Regions from separate parts of the Absiella sp. AM29-15 genome, predicted to be linked through region 1. Evidence: a T-box and tRNA genes for the amino acid it is inferred to sense, from the RefSeq annotation. Region 1 holds a T-box; the other holds one or more tRNA genes.
The links. The T-box of region 1 lies ahead of alaS (alanine--tRNA ligase). A T-box ahead of a tRNA ligase gene usually reads a tRNA of that ligase, here a tRNA-Ala.

Region 1 (5,278 bases):
TCCCAAAGCACGACTTCTATACCTAGTGTTTCCAGTTTTTCTTTAAAAGCATAGCTGATTTCACCGCGAATGCCAACATCCCCGTTCATGTGTTTGGGAAGACCAAGAACAGCGGTTGTAATCTGAAATTCTTTGATGTATTTTTTTACCTGCTCAAAAGCAGAATCATAATCATCACTTTCAAAGCGAAGGGTTTCTACCGGGCGCGCAATCATGCCAAGTGCATCACTGACACTGACTCCCAGTGTTTTACTTCCTAGATCCAATCCTAATGTACGCATTATTTATCATCTTCCAGATATGCTCTCACCAGTTCTTCAATGATTTCATATCGTTCCACACTTTGAATAACCGTACGTGCATTGTTATGTGAGCTGATATATGCAGGATCATTGCTGATCAGATAACCGGCAAGCTGATTTACTGAATTATATCCTCTTTCATCCAATGCATCTTTTACTAAGCGTAATACATGCTTGATATTGTCCCTTTTTAAATCATCTGATTTAAAAGACATCGTTTCCGTAACATCTTTCATCGTATTACCTCCTTTGTTCATACCCTTATTTTAGCTTATTTTAACGCAAAATGAAACCCTTATGACAGGATATTTACAATTTCACGCATTGCATCATCAATTTTAGAAGTATCCTTGCCACCAGATTGTGCCATGTCGTTTCTTCCTCCGCCTTTACCATCACAGATAATCGCAGCACTACGTACTAAATCACCACATTTGATACCGCCTGCAACTGCTTTTTCATCTGCGCCGGCAACAAATACAACTTTATCATTTTGTACACTGCCAAGGAATACGACCACATTTTCTTTTTGTGACTTGATAGAAGATACGATATCTTTCATCGCTTTGGCATCAACACCATCTACACGTTCTACCAATACATTTCGGCCGTTTATTTCTTTACAATGATGGATCATATCATTTGCCTGTAAAGAGAACATTTTTGCCTGTAAAGCAGCAAGTTCTTTTTTCAGCTGAGCATTTTCATCTAACACCTGTACAACTTTTGTTTCAACATTGGCAATGCCTTTCATTTTTAAATCAGAAGCAATTGCATGTAGGGTATCATTTTCTTTTGCGAATTCTTCATATGCACCATATCCTGTTTTTGCGGTAATACGACGTATTCCTGAGCCGATACTTTCTTCGCTGATGATCTTGCATACACCAATTTCCTGCGTATTATTGACATGGCATCCACCACAGAATTCTTTAGATACATCACCCATGGTAACAACGCGTACCACATCTCCATATTTTTCATCAAATAAGGCTGTAGCGCCTGATTTCTTCGCTTCTTCGATTGGCATTTCCACCTTGCTTACGGCGTAGTGACCTGCGATAAATTGATTGACAATATGTTCGATTTCTTTTAATTGTGCATCGTTCACTTTTTCAAAATGTGTGAAGTCAAAACGCAGATATTCATCGCTGACAAAACTTCCTGCCTGCTGGATGTGGTTGCCAATTACTTGTTTTAATGCACTCTGTAGTAAATGTGTACATGAGTGGTTATTGGTAATGATATCACGTTTTTGATTATCTACACGCAAGGTAAAAGTATCATTGACATGCATGCTTCCAAATGCGATTTTTACTTTATGCAGGTGCTGTTTGTGAGGCGCCTTGATTGTGGTTTCTACCATTGCTTTACAATTATCGTTTTCAATTTCTCCACTATCACCGATCTGTCCACCACTTTCAGCATAGAAAACCGTTGTATCAAATACAACATCGCCCTCATCATTGATCTCATCGACTTTGACACCATCTTTGAATAAGCCGATAACTTTTGCTTCTACCACTCTTTGATCATAACCAATAAAGCTGCTTTCTAAAGTGAAATCCATCAAATCTTTAGATTGTGAAGACATAGATTGTGCATCTTCACGCGCATTACGTGCACGTTCTCTTTGTTTTTCCATTTCAGCATCAAAGCCTGCTTCATCAATTGTATAGCCGCTTTCTTCTGCGATTTCTTTGGTTAATTCTAATGGGAAACCATATGTATCATATAATTTAAATGCTGTTACACCATCGATCAGTTTATCTTGTGCATGTGCTTCCATAACATCTTTTAACAGTTTTTCACCATCAGCCAGTGTCGCATGGAAACGTTCTTCTTCAGCTTTTACCAGTTTTGCGATATAATCTAATTTTTCTTCCAGATATGGATAGTAATCTTTCATGATTTCATAAACCACTGGTACCAGTCGATACATAAATGCGCCTTCGATTTTTAACTTTTTGCCAAAACGAACAGCACGGCGCAGCACACGGCGTAAAACATAGCCACGACCTTCATTAGCAAATAATGCGCCATCAGCTAATGCAAATGTGACTGTACGGATGTGGTCTGCGATAACACGAAATGCCATCTTATGTTCTGCATCTGCATAACGACACTGTGTATATTTTTCTGTTTCATAAATAATTGGCAGGAATAGATCTGTGTCAAAGTTTGTTTCTCCACCTTGAACAAGTGCAACCAAACGTTCTAATCCCATACCTGTATCGATGTTTTTCTGTGGCAGTTCTTTATATTCGCTGCGTGGTAATTCTGGTTTACAATCAAATTGTGAGAATACAACATTCCATACTTCAATATAACGATCATTTTCCAATTCTTCAAAGAACAGACGTTCTCCCAATCCTTCAGGATCATACGCTGGTCCACGATCATAGAAGATTTCACTGTCTGGTCCTCCAGGCCCTTCTCCGATTTCCCAGAAGTTATCATCTGTTTTTAAGATATGAGATGGATCCACACCACATACCTGTGTCCAGATACGATATGCATCGTCATCATCTGTGTAAACAGATACATATAATCGCTCTTTATCAAAGCCAATCCATTCAGGGCTTGTTAGAAACTCCCATGCGAAAGGAATTGCTTCTTCTTTGAAGTAATCACCAATAGAAAAATTTCCCAGCATTTCAAAGAATGTATGATGACGTGCGGTCTTTCCTACATTTTCAATATCATTGGTACGAATAGATTTCTGTGCATTGGCAATTCTTGGACTTTCTGGTTTTACAGAGCCATCAAAATATTTCTTTAATGCTGCTACCCCTGCATTGATCCATAAAAGCGTTGGATCATCATGTGGAACAAGGGATGCGCCTGGCTCAATCATATGGCCTTTTGATTTGAAATATTCCAGAAATAACGCTCTAATCTGACTACCTGTCAACTGTTTCATAAAAATTCCTCCTTACAATAAAAAAATCGTTCCATGCATAGGAACGATAAATTGTTTTCTTACCGCGGTACCATCCTAGTTCACTCAAAAAGAGTACACCTTAATTTCTTCATTAACGCCGAAGATCCGCGTATCCACTCCCAAGCAGCCTTCCATAAGTCCTATACAAAAGCTTTCACCAACCGCTTTCTCTCTACCGTATTCTTCCTATGTACTCCTCTTGTTCATCGTGTTTTTATGCGTTTCAATTATAACAAATCCATTCTTTTTTTACAAGGATTTTCTTTCCATCCGCCCTTCCTTTTCTTCCTGTTTCATGGCTTCATCAAAATCCTGCCAGATATCATCCCATTCTCCTACCCGATCACTGGTTTTTGCATGCAGATAACTTCGTATGGCAATTTGTGCAATACTGGCAAAAATAGGAGATAAAATGACGCCAATCACCCCAAATAAAGCTTCTCCGATAAAGATGAACACAAAAGATAAAATCGGGCGTACATTCATGGTATGATTAAAAATCAAAGGTTGAATAATATTGCTTTCCAGCTGTTGAATACTCCAGACGATGGCAAATGCAAGCCATGGAAATACTGGATAGCTTAAAGCGGCCACAATAGCGATCAAGATAAGACCAAGCGTAGCGCCAACATAAGGAAATAAATTTAAAAATGCCAAAATGATTGCGTATAAAAAAGCATTGGGAAAATCAAAAAAGTATAAAGTAATGCCGACACTGATCATGATGAAGAATAAATCTAATAGCGTTCCTACCAGATACTGATAGACGATATTGCTCATCGTATGATAGAAATTAGAATACCGCTGATAATCTGTAAAAAGCTTTTTGGCACTGCGTTTCCAATAATCAAGATCTAAAGATAAAAAGAAAGCGGTGAAAAAGGCAATTCCATAATCTGTGAATGTATTCATGGTTGTTTTTAAAGAGTCAATCACAACCACATAGCCTTCCTGCACATATTTATTTTTAAAATCTTCCATATTCCCATAAACGATATGATATTTTTCAAGAAACTGTTCTACCTTTTCAACCCAGTTTGGTAAAACTTCCATAAAATCCACCATCTGATGATACAACAAAGGTATCAAACAGATAACAAATAAAATGAGTGATACAATGATAAAAGTATAAACAATAAAAACAGCAATCTTGGCTGAAACATATTTTTCTAATTTATCAATAAAGGGCTGTAGAAACAAAGCAATCAAAACACCGCCAAATACAGGCATCATGCTTTGAAAGATAGATGTCATCCATGGGTAAAGTGCTAACTGTTTCAATAACAGAACCAATAAAAGTGCAGATAAAAAGAAAGGTATTAATTTTTTTGCGTATGTCAGGATTTGAGTAAAGGCATGTTTCATAAAAGAAAAACCCCGAATGGGGTTAATCCATATCCATACATTCGCAAATCGTGTCACCTGCATGGTGCAGCTTTTTCATCATTTTACGCTTTGCTTTTTTTGACTTATGACAGATTTCTTCTAATTCATCTTCCTCATTGTAGCCAATATAAATTCCAACAAGCATACTTAAAGCTGCAGTTACGATATATTTATTCATGTTATCACTCCTGACAATCTTATTATGGAGTGTAATTTACAAACTATCCGAAAACAGATAAGATTCTTTGCGTCAGTGTACTTTTTCTAACGTGTCTGTCCGCTACCTGAATTGCATGTTGAAACAATTCCATATCGCCTAGTAAAACTAGGCTTTTTTTCGCACGAGTGACAGCGGTATAAAGCAATCGCTTCTGAAGCATATAGCGATAATCTTTTACAACCGGCAAAATCACGATTGGATATTCACTACCCTGACTTTTATGAATGGATATACAATAGGCATGTGAAATATTATAAAGATTTTCTCCGCTATATTCTACGATATGATCATCAAACTCTACCATTAACTTGTTTTTATTTTGAACATCCTCGCTTGCGTAAATGATTTCTCTTAATATTCCAATATCTCCATTGCTTACCTGATCATCCGGCTGATTTTTCAACTGTAAGATTTTATCTTCTTCTC
Region 2 (5,278 bases), on a different contig from region 1:
TGAAAAATTGAAAATTCTGTTTTCGGCCATAAATATCGGCACCTTCCTTTCTCTTTAACATCTTGTGTTAGTGACACCCATTATAGCACAAATGAAATAAAATGAAAGAGTCTTTGAAAGATTTTGTAATATATTTTGAAAACAGTTTTCTTTATGTAAACATTTTAGATACATTTGTTCACAAATCAGAAACAAACATGACTTTTTCTTTTTACTCATCCATGATATACTTATGTTAAAGGAGAAATTATTATGCTTGATTATCGTTTATATACATTTTTAACATTATCAGAAACATTAAACTATACCAAAGCTGCTGAGATTTTATGTATCACACAGCCTGCTGTTTCTCAGCATATCCGTTATTTAGAAACGACTTATCAAATCAAACTGTTTGACCACCATGGAAAAAACCTAGTGCTTACCAAACAGGGAGAATATTTGGCCAGCTGCCTTCGCACCATGAATGCAGATGAAAAGCGTGTGGTGGAGAATTTAAGAAATATTAAAGATATCACCAGAATCAAATTTGGTGCTACCTTGACGATTGGTGAATATATTCTACCAAAACGAATAAAACAATATTTACATATCCATCCGCAAACCAATCTAACCATGCTGGTAGAAAATACCGCAACCCTGCTTCAGATGTTAGATCATGGAGAAATCAGTTTTGCGATTGTGGAAGGCTATTTCCCACTACATCGTTATGAACACCAGATGTTAAGCAGACAGCCATATGTTGCGTTAAAAGGAAAAGATTATCAAATGCAAAAGCCAGTCTATACCCTGCAGGATTTATTTGATGAACCTTTGATTATTCGTGAAGAAGGCAGTGGTACCCGTGAAGTATTAGAGCGTGTATTGAAAGAACGTAACTTGACCATTCAGGATTTCTCTAATACCATTGAAATTGGCAATATGAATGCCATTAAACATTTAGTGGAAGAAAATACAGGAATCACATTCCTATATAAAGCCGCAGTGGAGGAAGAATTAAAAAAAGGAACCATGGAGGTGATTCCTTTAAAAGATTTTGATATCCAGCGTGATTTTACATTTATCACTTAAAAAAACACTATATTCATGGAAGAATATAAAGATTTTATTTCCTGTATCCTACAAAGCGAGTAATCGCTTTTTTTTACGCAAATACAACCTGAATCAGCACCATATACAATACCGTACCACAAACAATGGAAATCATATTATTACGTTTCCATACATGCAATATCACAACCACACCAATACTGATGAGTTCAGGTATGCCATATGGATATGTAAGAAAAGCTGTATTACGTAAACAGTATACAACCAGACAAAGCATAATTGCCATAGGCAGCACTTTTCCAAGGTATACAACTTTTTCTGGCAGTGTGGATGTATTTTTGAATATCAGAAATGGTAACGCTCTAGTGAAAAAGGTGGTAATTGCCACGACCAGAATAATCGCCAGACTTTCTTTTACGCCTATCATGATGCATCCTCCTTATCTTGATCAACATATTTTTCAAATATCGCAAGCAATAAAACCAAAAGGATCAATGCCGGAAGTAAAAAGTTTTTTAATCCAAAAATCAACGCACTGACCACAATACAAAACACTGCGATCAAGATAGATACATGATGGGTACTTGCAATCCATTGTTCCACAAAGATAACGGTAAATAATGCTGTCATCGCAAAATCTATGCCTGTGGAATCAAAAGATAAGGCACTTCCCAATACTGCCCCAATCAAAGATCCTATGATCCAATAGCATTGATCAAAAAAAGATATAAAAAACATCAGCTGTTTTCCATGGGGTGTATCTTTATCTGGAATGGCACACAATAAAGAGTATGTTTCATCCGTTAATGAAAATATCATATACCATTTCTTTTTTCCCATATTCTGAAATTCTTTTAGAAAAGATATCCCATAAAAAATCTGTCTTGCATTGACACTTAATGTGACCATGCATGCTTCTATAAGAGAAAAGCCTGTATGAAAAAAGGTCAATAATACAAACTGCATACTTCCAGCATATACAATCGCAGACATCAATACAGCCCAGATCCAGGAGTAACCCTGATTTTGACATAATAATCCAAAAGCAAATCCTAAAAATACATAGCCTACCATGACAGGGAATGATAAGCGCAATGCTTCTTTGACTGTGTTCTTCAAAAAAATCCCCTCGCTTTTTGTATAATTGGTATTATTGTATAGGAATTTGCATTTTTTCGCAATAGATGTTTGGAAATCATTGACAAAGATGCCCCCTGCATGCTATATTAATAACGCAACTTGGGGTTTTAGCTCAGCTGGGAGAGCACCTGCCTTGCACGCAGGGGGTCATCGGTTCGATCCCGATAAGCTCCACCAAATTTAAAACGAATCTCGATAGGTTATCGCTTATCGGGATTTTTTTGTGCGATTATATACAAAAAAGAAGACGTGTGCCTTCTTTTTCGTCGTACTAGCCAATGTGTACTCTCTCCTCCGTGTTACTATGGAAATATAGCGCATCCACCCAATGAAAATCAATGTGAATTTCTTCATCCATCTGATATTCCCTTTCATGCGTATGTTTCATAATAATCGTCGTACCATTCACCAAAACATGATAATAAATTTCATCCCCGATATCTTCAATTAAAATAATCCGGCCGATTTCTCCTTGTGCATCTTCATGTATATCCTGTGGTCTGACACAAACATATACCTCCTGATCTTCTATCTGAAAATCCAATACCTTTCGTTTCTGCATACAGTATAAAGTATGATGCTGAATATGTCCATGGAATTGATTGATTCCATAACGCCCTAAAAAGTTTGCGACAAACAGATTACATGGATCATGATATAAATCCCTTGGTTTACCAACCTGTTGAATCACACCATCCTTCATGATGATCAAAACCGTAGCAAGCGTCATCGCTTCCATCTGATCATGTGTAACATAAAGAAATGTTGCATTTGAGCGTTGATACAGCTGTGCAATTTCTATACGCAGCTTTGATTTCAAAGATGCATCCAAAGAACTTAATGGCTCATCCATCAAAAACAGATCCGGCTGGCGAATCAATGCTCTAGCAATCGCAACACGCTGCATCTGTCCACCACTGAGTGTATTCGCTGCACGATCCAGCAGCTCATCTATTGATAACATTTCTGCCATCTGATGAACAGCCTTATGAATATTCGCTTCTTTCATTCCCTGATAAGCCAGTCCAAAAGCAATATTTTCATATACATTCAAATGTGGAAACAATGCGGCCTCCTGAAATACCATCGCAATCTTTCGTTTTCCTGGTTCTGTTGTTGTGATGTCTGTATCATTTAATATGATACGGCCAGAATCTGCTGGAAGTAATCCGGCTATCAACTGTAACAGCGTTGTTTTTCCACAGCCACTTGGTCCTGCCAATACTACAAATGCTTTTTCATTCAGCCTCAATGAGAAATCATTGACTGCATTCACCTTGCCAAAATGTTTCTGTATATGCTGTAGTTCCAGTTTTGCCATGCCATCACTTCCTATGTCAAGTTTACCATTTTTTGTATGAATTGAAAAGGGAAAGCCGTCTTGTAATGGCTTTCCCTAATCTTCATTCTCATATTTCATCAAAAATACCGGCAGGTATTCCAAGGTAGAAATCACTTTGGACAACACTTTATAAATATAGGCCGCTTCTTCAAAAGAACCAGCTTCAAAATGGGGCACTATTGCGGCTGTATTCATCATACGATACGTCAACATATCAAATAGATGCGTATTTGCCTGAGCCAACTGTGTTACCATAGCCTTCGCTTCATTTATTTGTTCTTCCTTCATCAACAACAAAAACCTTACATACATTAAGAAAGTATCCTCGTGCAGTTCCCTGCCAAGCAATTCTTTACATTTTTCCAATTGTTCAAAATAAAGATAAGATGCATATACATAATGTTTGACATGAAAAACATCCGATGGATTCAGATTCAATATCTCCTGAAACTGTTTTTGTGCTTTTTTCAAATTGCCAGCTTCATATAAAGACAGCGCATACGCAAATTTGATTTGCAGAAGCGGCTTCATCACATCTTCTTCATAAAAATCTGCCACATGACGCAAGAAAAATTCTTTGCCGATATTCATTGTCGCAAGCTCCATACCCTGACGAAGGATATGGATACGTTCATAAATATCCTGTACATTCCAGCCATACACCAGATATGCTTCAATACAATCCCCACATATGCCAAGTGCCTGCTTTGCGATATCGCATTTCTTCTGATTACTGCGAAAGCGTTTCGCTTCTTCCAGCACCTGTAATGCCTGTTCATATTGTGTACTCTTTTCATCATTCACAATTTTTGGCTCATCTAAAAAGCTGTCCAGACTAATCTGAAAGGTGATTCCCAGCTGGCGATCTTTTTCCTGTTCCATCATGCCTCTCCTTTTCGTTTATCTATCCTGTGATAATGCCCAATCTCGATCAATTTCCACAAATCGCATGCCATCCACTGGCAGCTGTTTTAAAATTCGATCATAACTGATTTTTTCTATACCGACAATATCCTCTCGATCTGTATACAGGATATCAAACCACAATGTTTCACTTTGTCTATCGCTGTCATGATAGATGACATTTTTCACATCTGGTGTTTTCCTTTGATATTGCCGTAATAGTTTTAGCTTTAATATCTCTATTACACGATCATCCAATCCATCTTCCAATACCCTGATTTTCTCTGGAATCTCATCTACTTTACTCACATAGCGTTTTCTTAAATGAGCATCTCTTGCGTAAAGCTCCTGATCACTTTCCACCATATCTTTTCTTGATTTCACCAATATCGCAAAATGATGTTCTTTATCAATATACAGAAAGTTATGCAAAATCTTGCTTTCCTTTCCACAAATGGGGCAGTGTGCTGTGAAAAAGGTACCATCACGAAGTCTTGCTTCATCATTGGATTCAAATCCATGCAACAATAATGTTTCACTTTTCTTATGAAAGATTGCCCCACACATGGGACATTGTAATTCTATCAATACCGTTTTCATATGTGAAAAAGAGCTATATTAGATAGCTCTTGTTGCCTTTCTTAACCATGCCACTTCATCATCACTCAAGTATGGTGACACCTTTTCAAAAACCTGTTTATGATAAGCATTCAGCCATTCTTTATCATATTGTGTCAATAAAGCTTCATCTAGTCCATCTAAATCAAATGGCACAAAGGTAATTGTTTCAAAATACATAAACTGTCCATATTCATTCTTTTCACCCTTACGTACAACCATTTC

Region 2: it encodes a tRNA-Ala, which carries the amino acid that the T-box ahead of alaS (alanine--tRNA ligase) is inferred to sense. The anticodon was not compared.

What each region holds. Positions count from the first base shown of each region.
Region 1 covers NZ_QVFL01000004.1:3,083-8,360, reverse strand. Annotated here, with positions in the region: gene ruvX (Holliday junction resolvase RuvX) at 1-281, opposite strand, end outside; gene DW761_RS05165 (IreB family regulatory phosphoprotein) at 281-538, opposite strand; gene alaS (alanine--tRNA ligase) at 598-3,225, opposite strand; T-box leader at 3,262-3,462, opposite strand; gene DW761_RS05155 (AI-2E family transporter) at 3,496-4,611, opposite strand; gene DW761_RS21150 (hypothetical protein) at 4,634-4,810, opposite strand; gene DW761_RS05150 (ATP-dependent RecD-like DNA helicase) at 4,854-5,278, opposite strand, start outside.
Region 2 covers NZ_QVFL01000003.1:106,712-111,989, reverse strand. Annotated here, with positions in the region: gene serC (3-phosphoserine/phosphohydroxythreonine transaminase) at 1-30, opposite strand, end outside; gene DW761_RS04325 (LysR family transcriptional regulator) at 253-1,071, shown strand; gene DW761_RS04320 (branched-chain amino acid transporter permease) at 1,145-1,477, opposite strand; gene DW761_RS04315 (AzlC family ABC transporter permease) at 1,474-2,124, opposite strand; tRNA gene DW761_RS04310 (tRNA-Ala) at 2,292-2,367, shown strand; gene DW761_RS04305 (ABC transporter ATP-binding protein) at 2,462-3,511, opposite strand; gene DW761_RS04300 (hypothetical protein) at 3,587-4,414, opposite strand; gene DW761_RS04295 (CpXC domain-containing protein) at 4,433-5,035, opposite strand; gene DW761_RS04290 (aminopeptidase P family protein) at 5,054-5,278, opposite strand, start outside.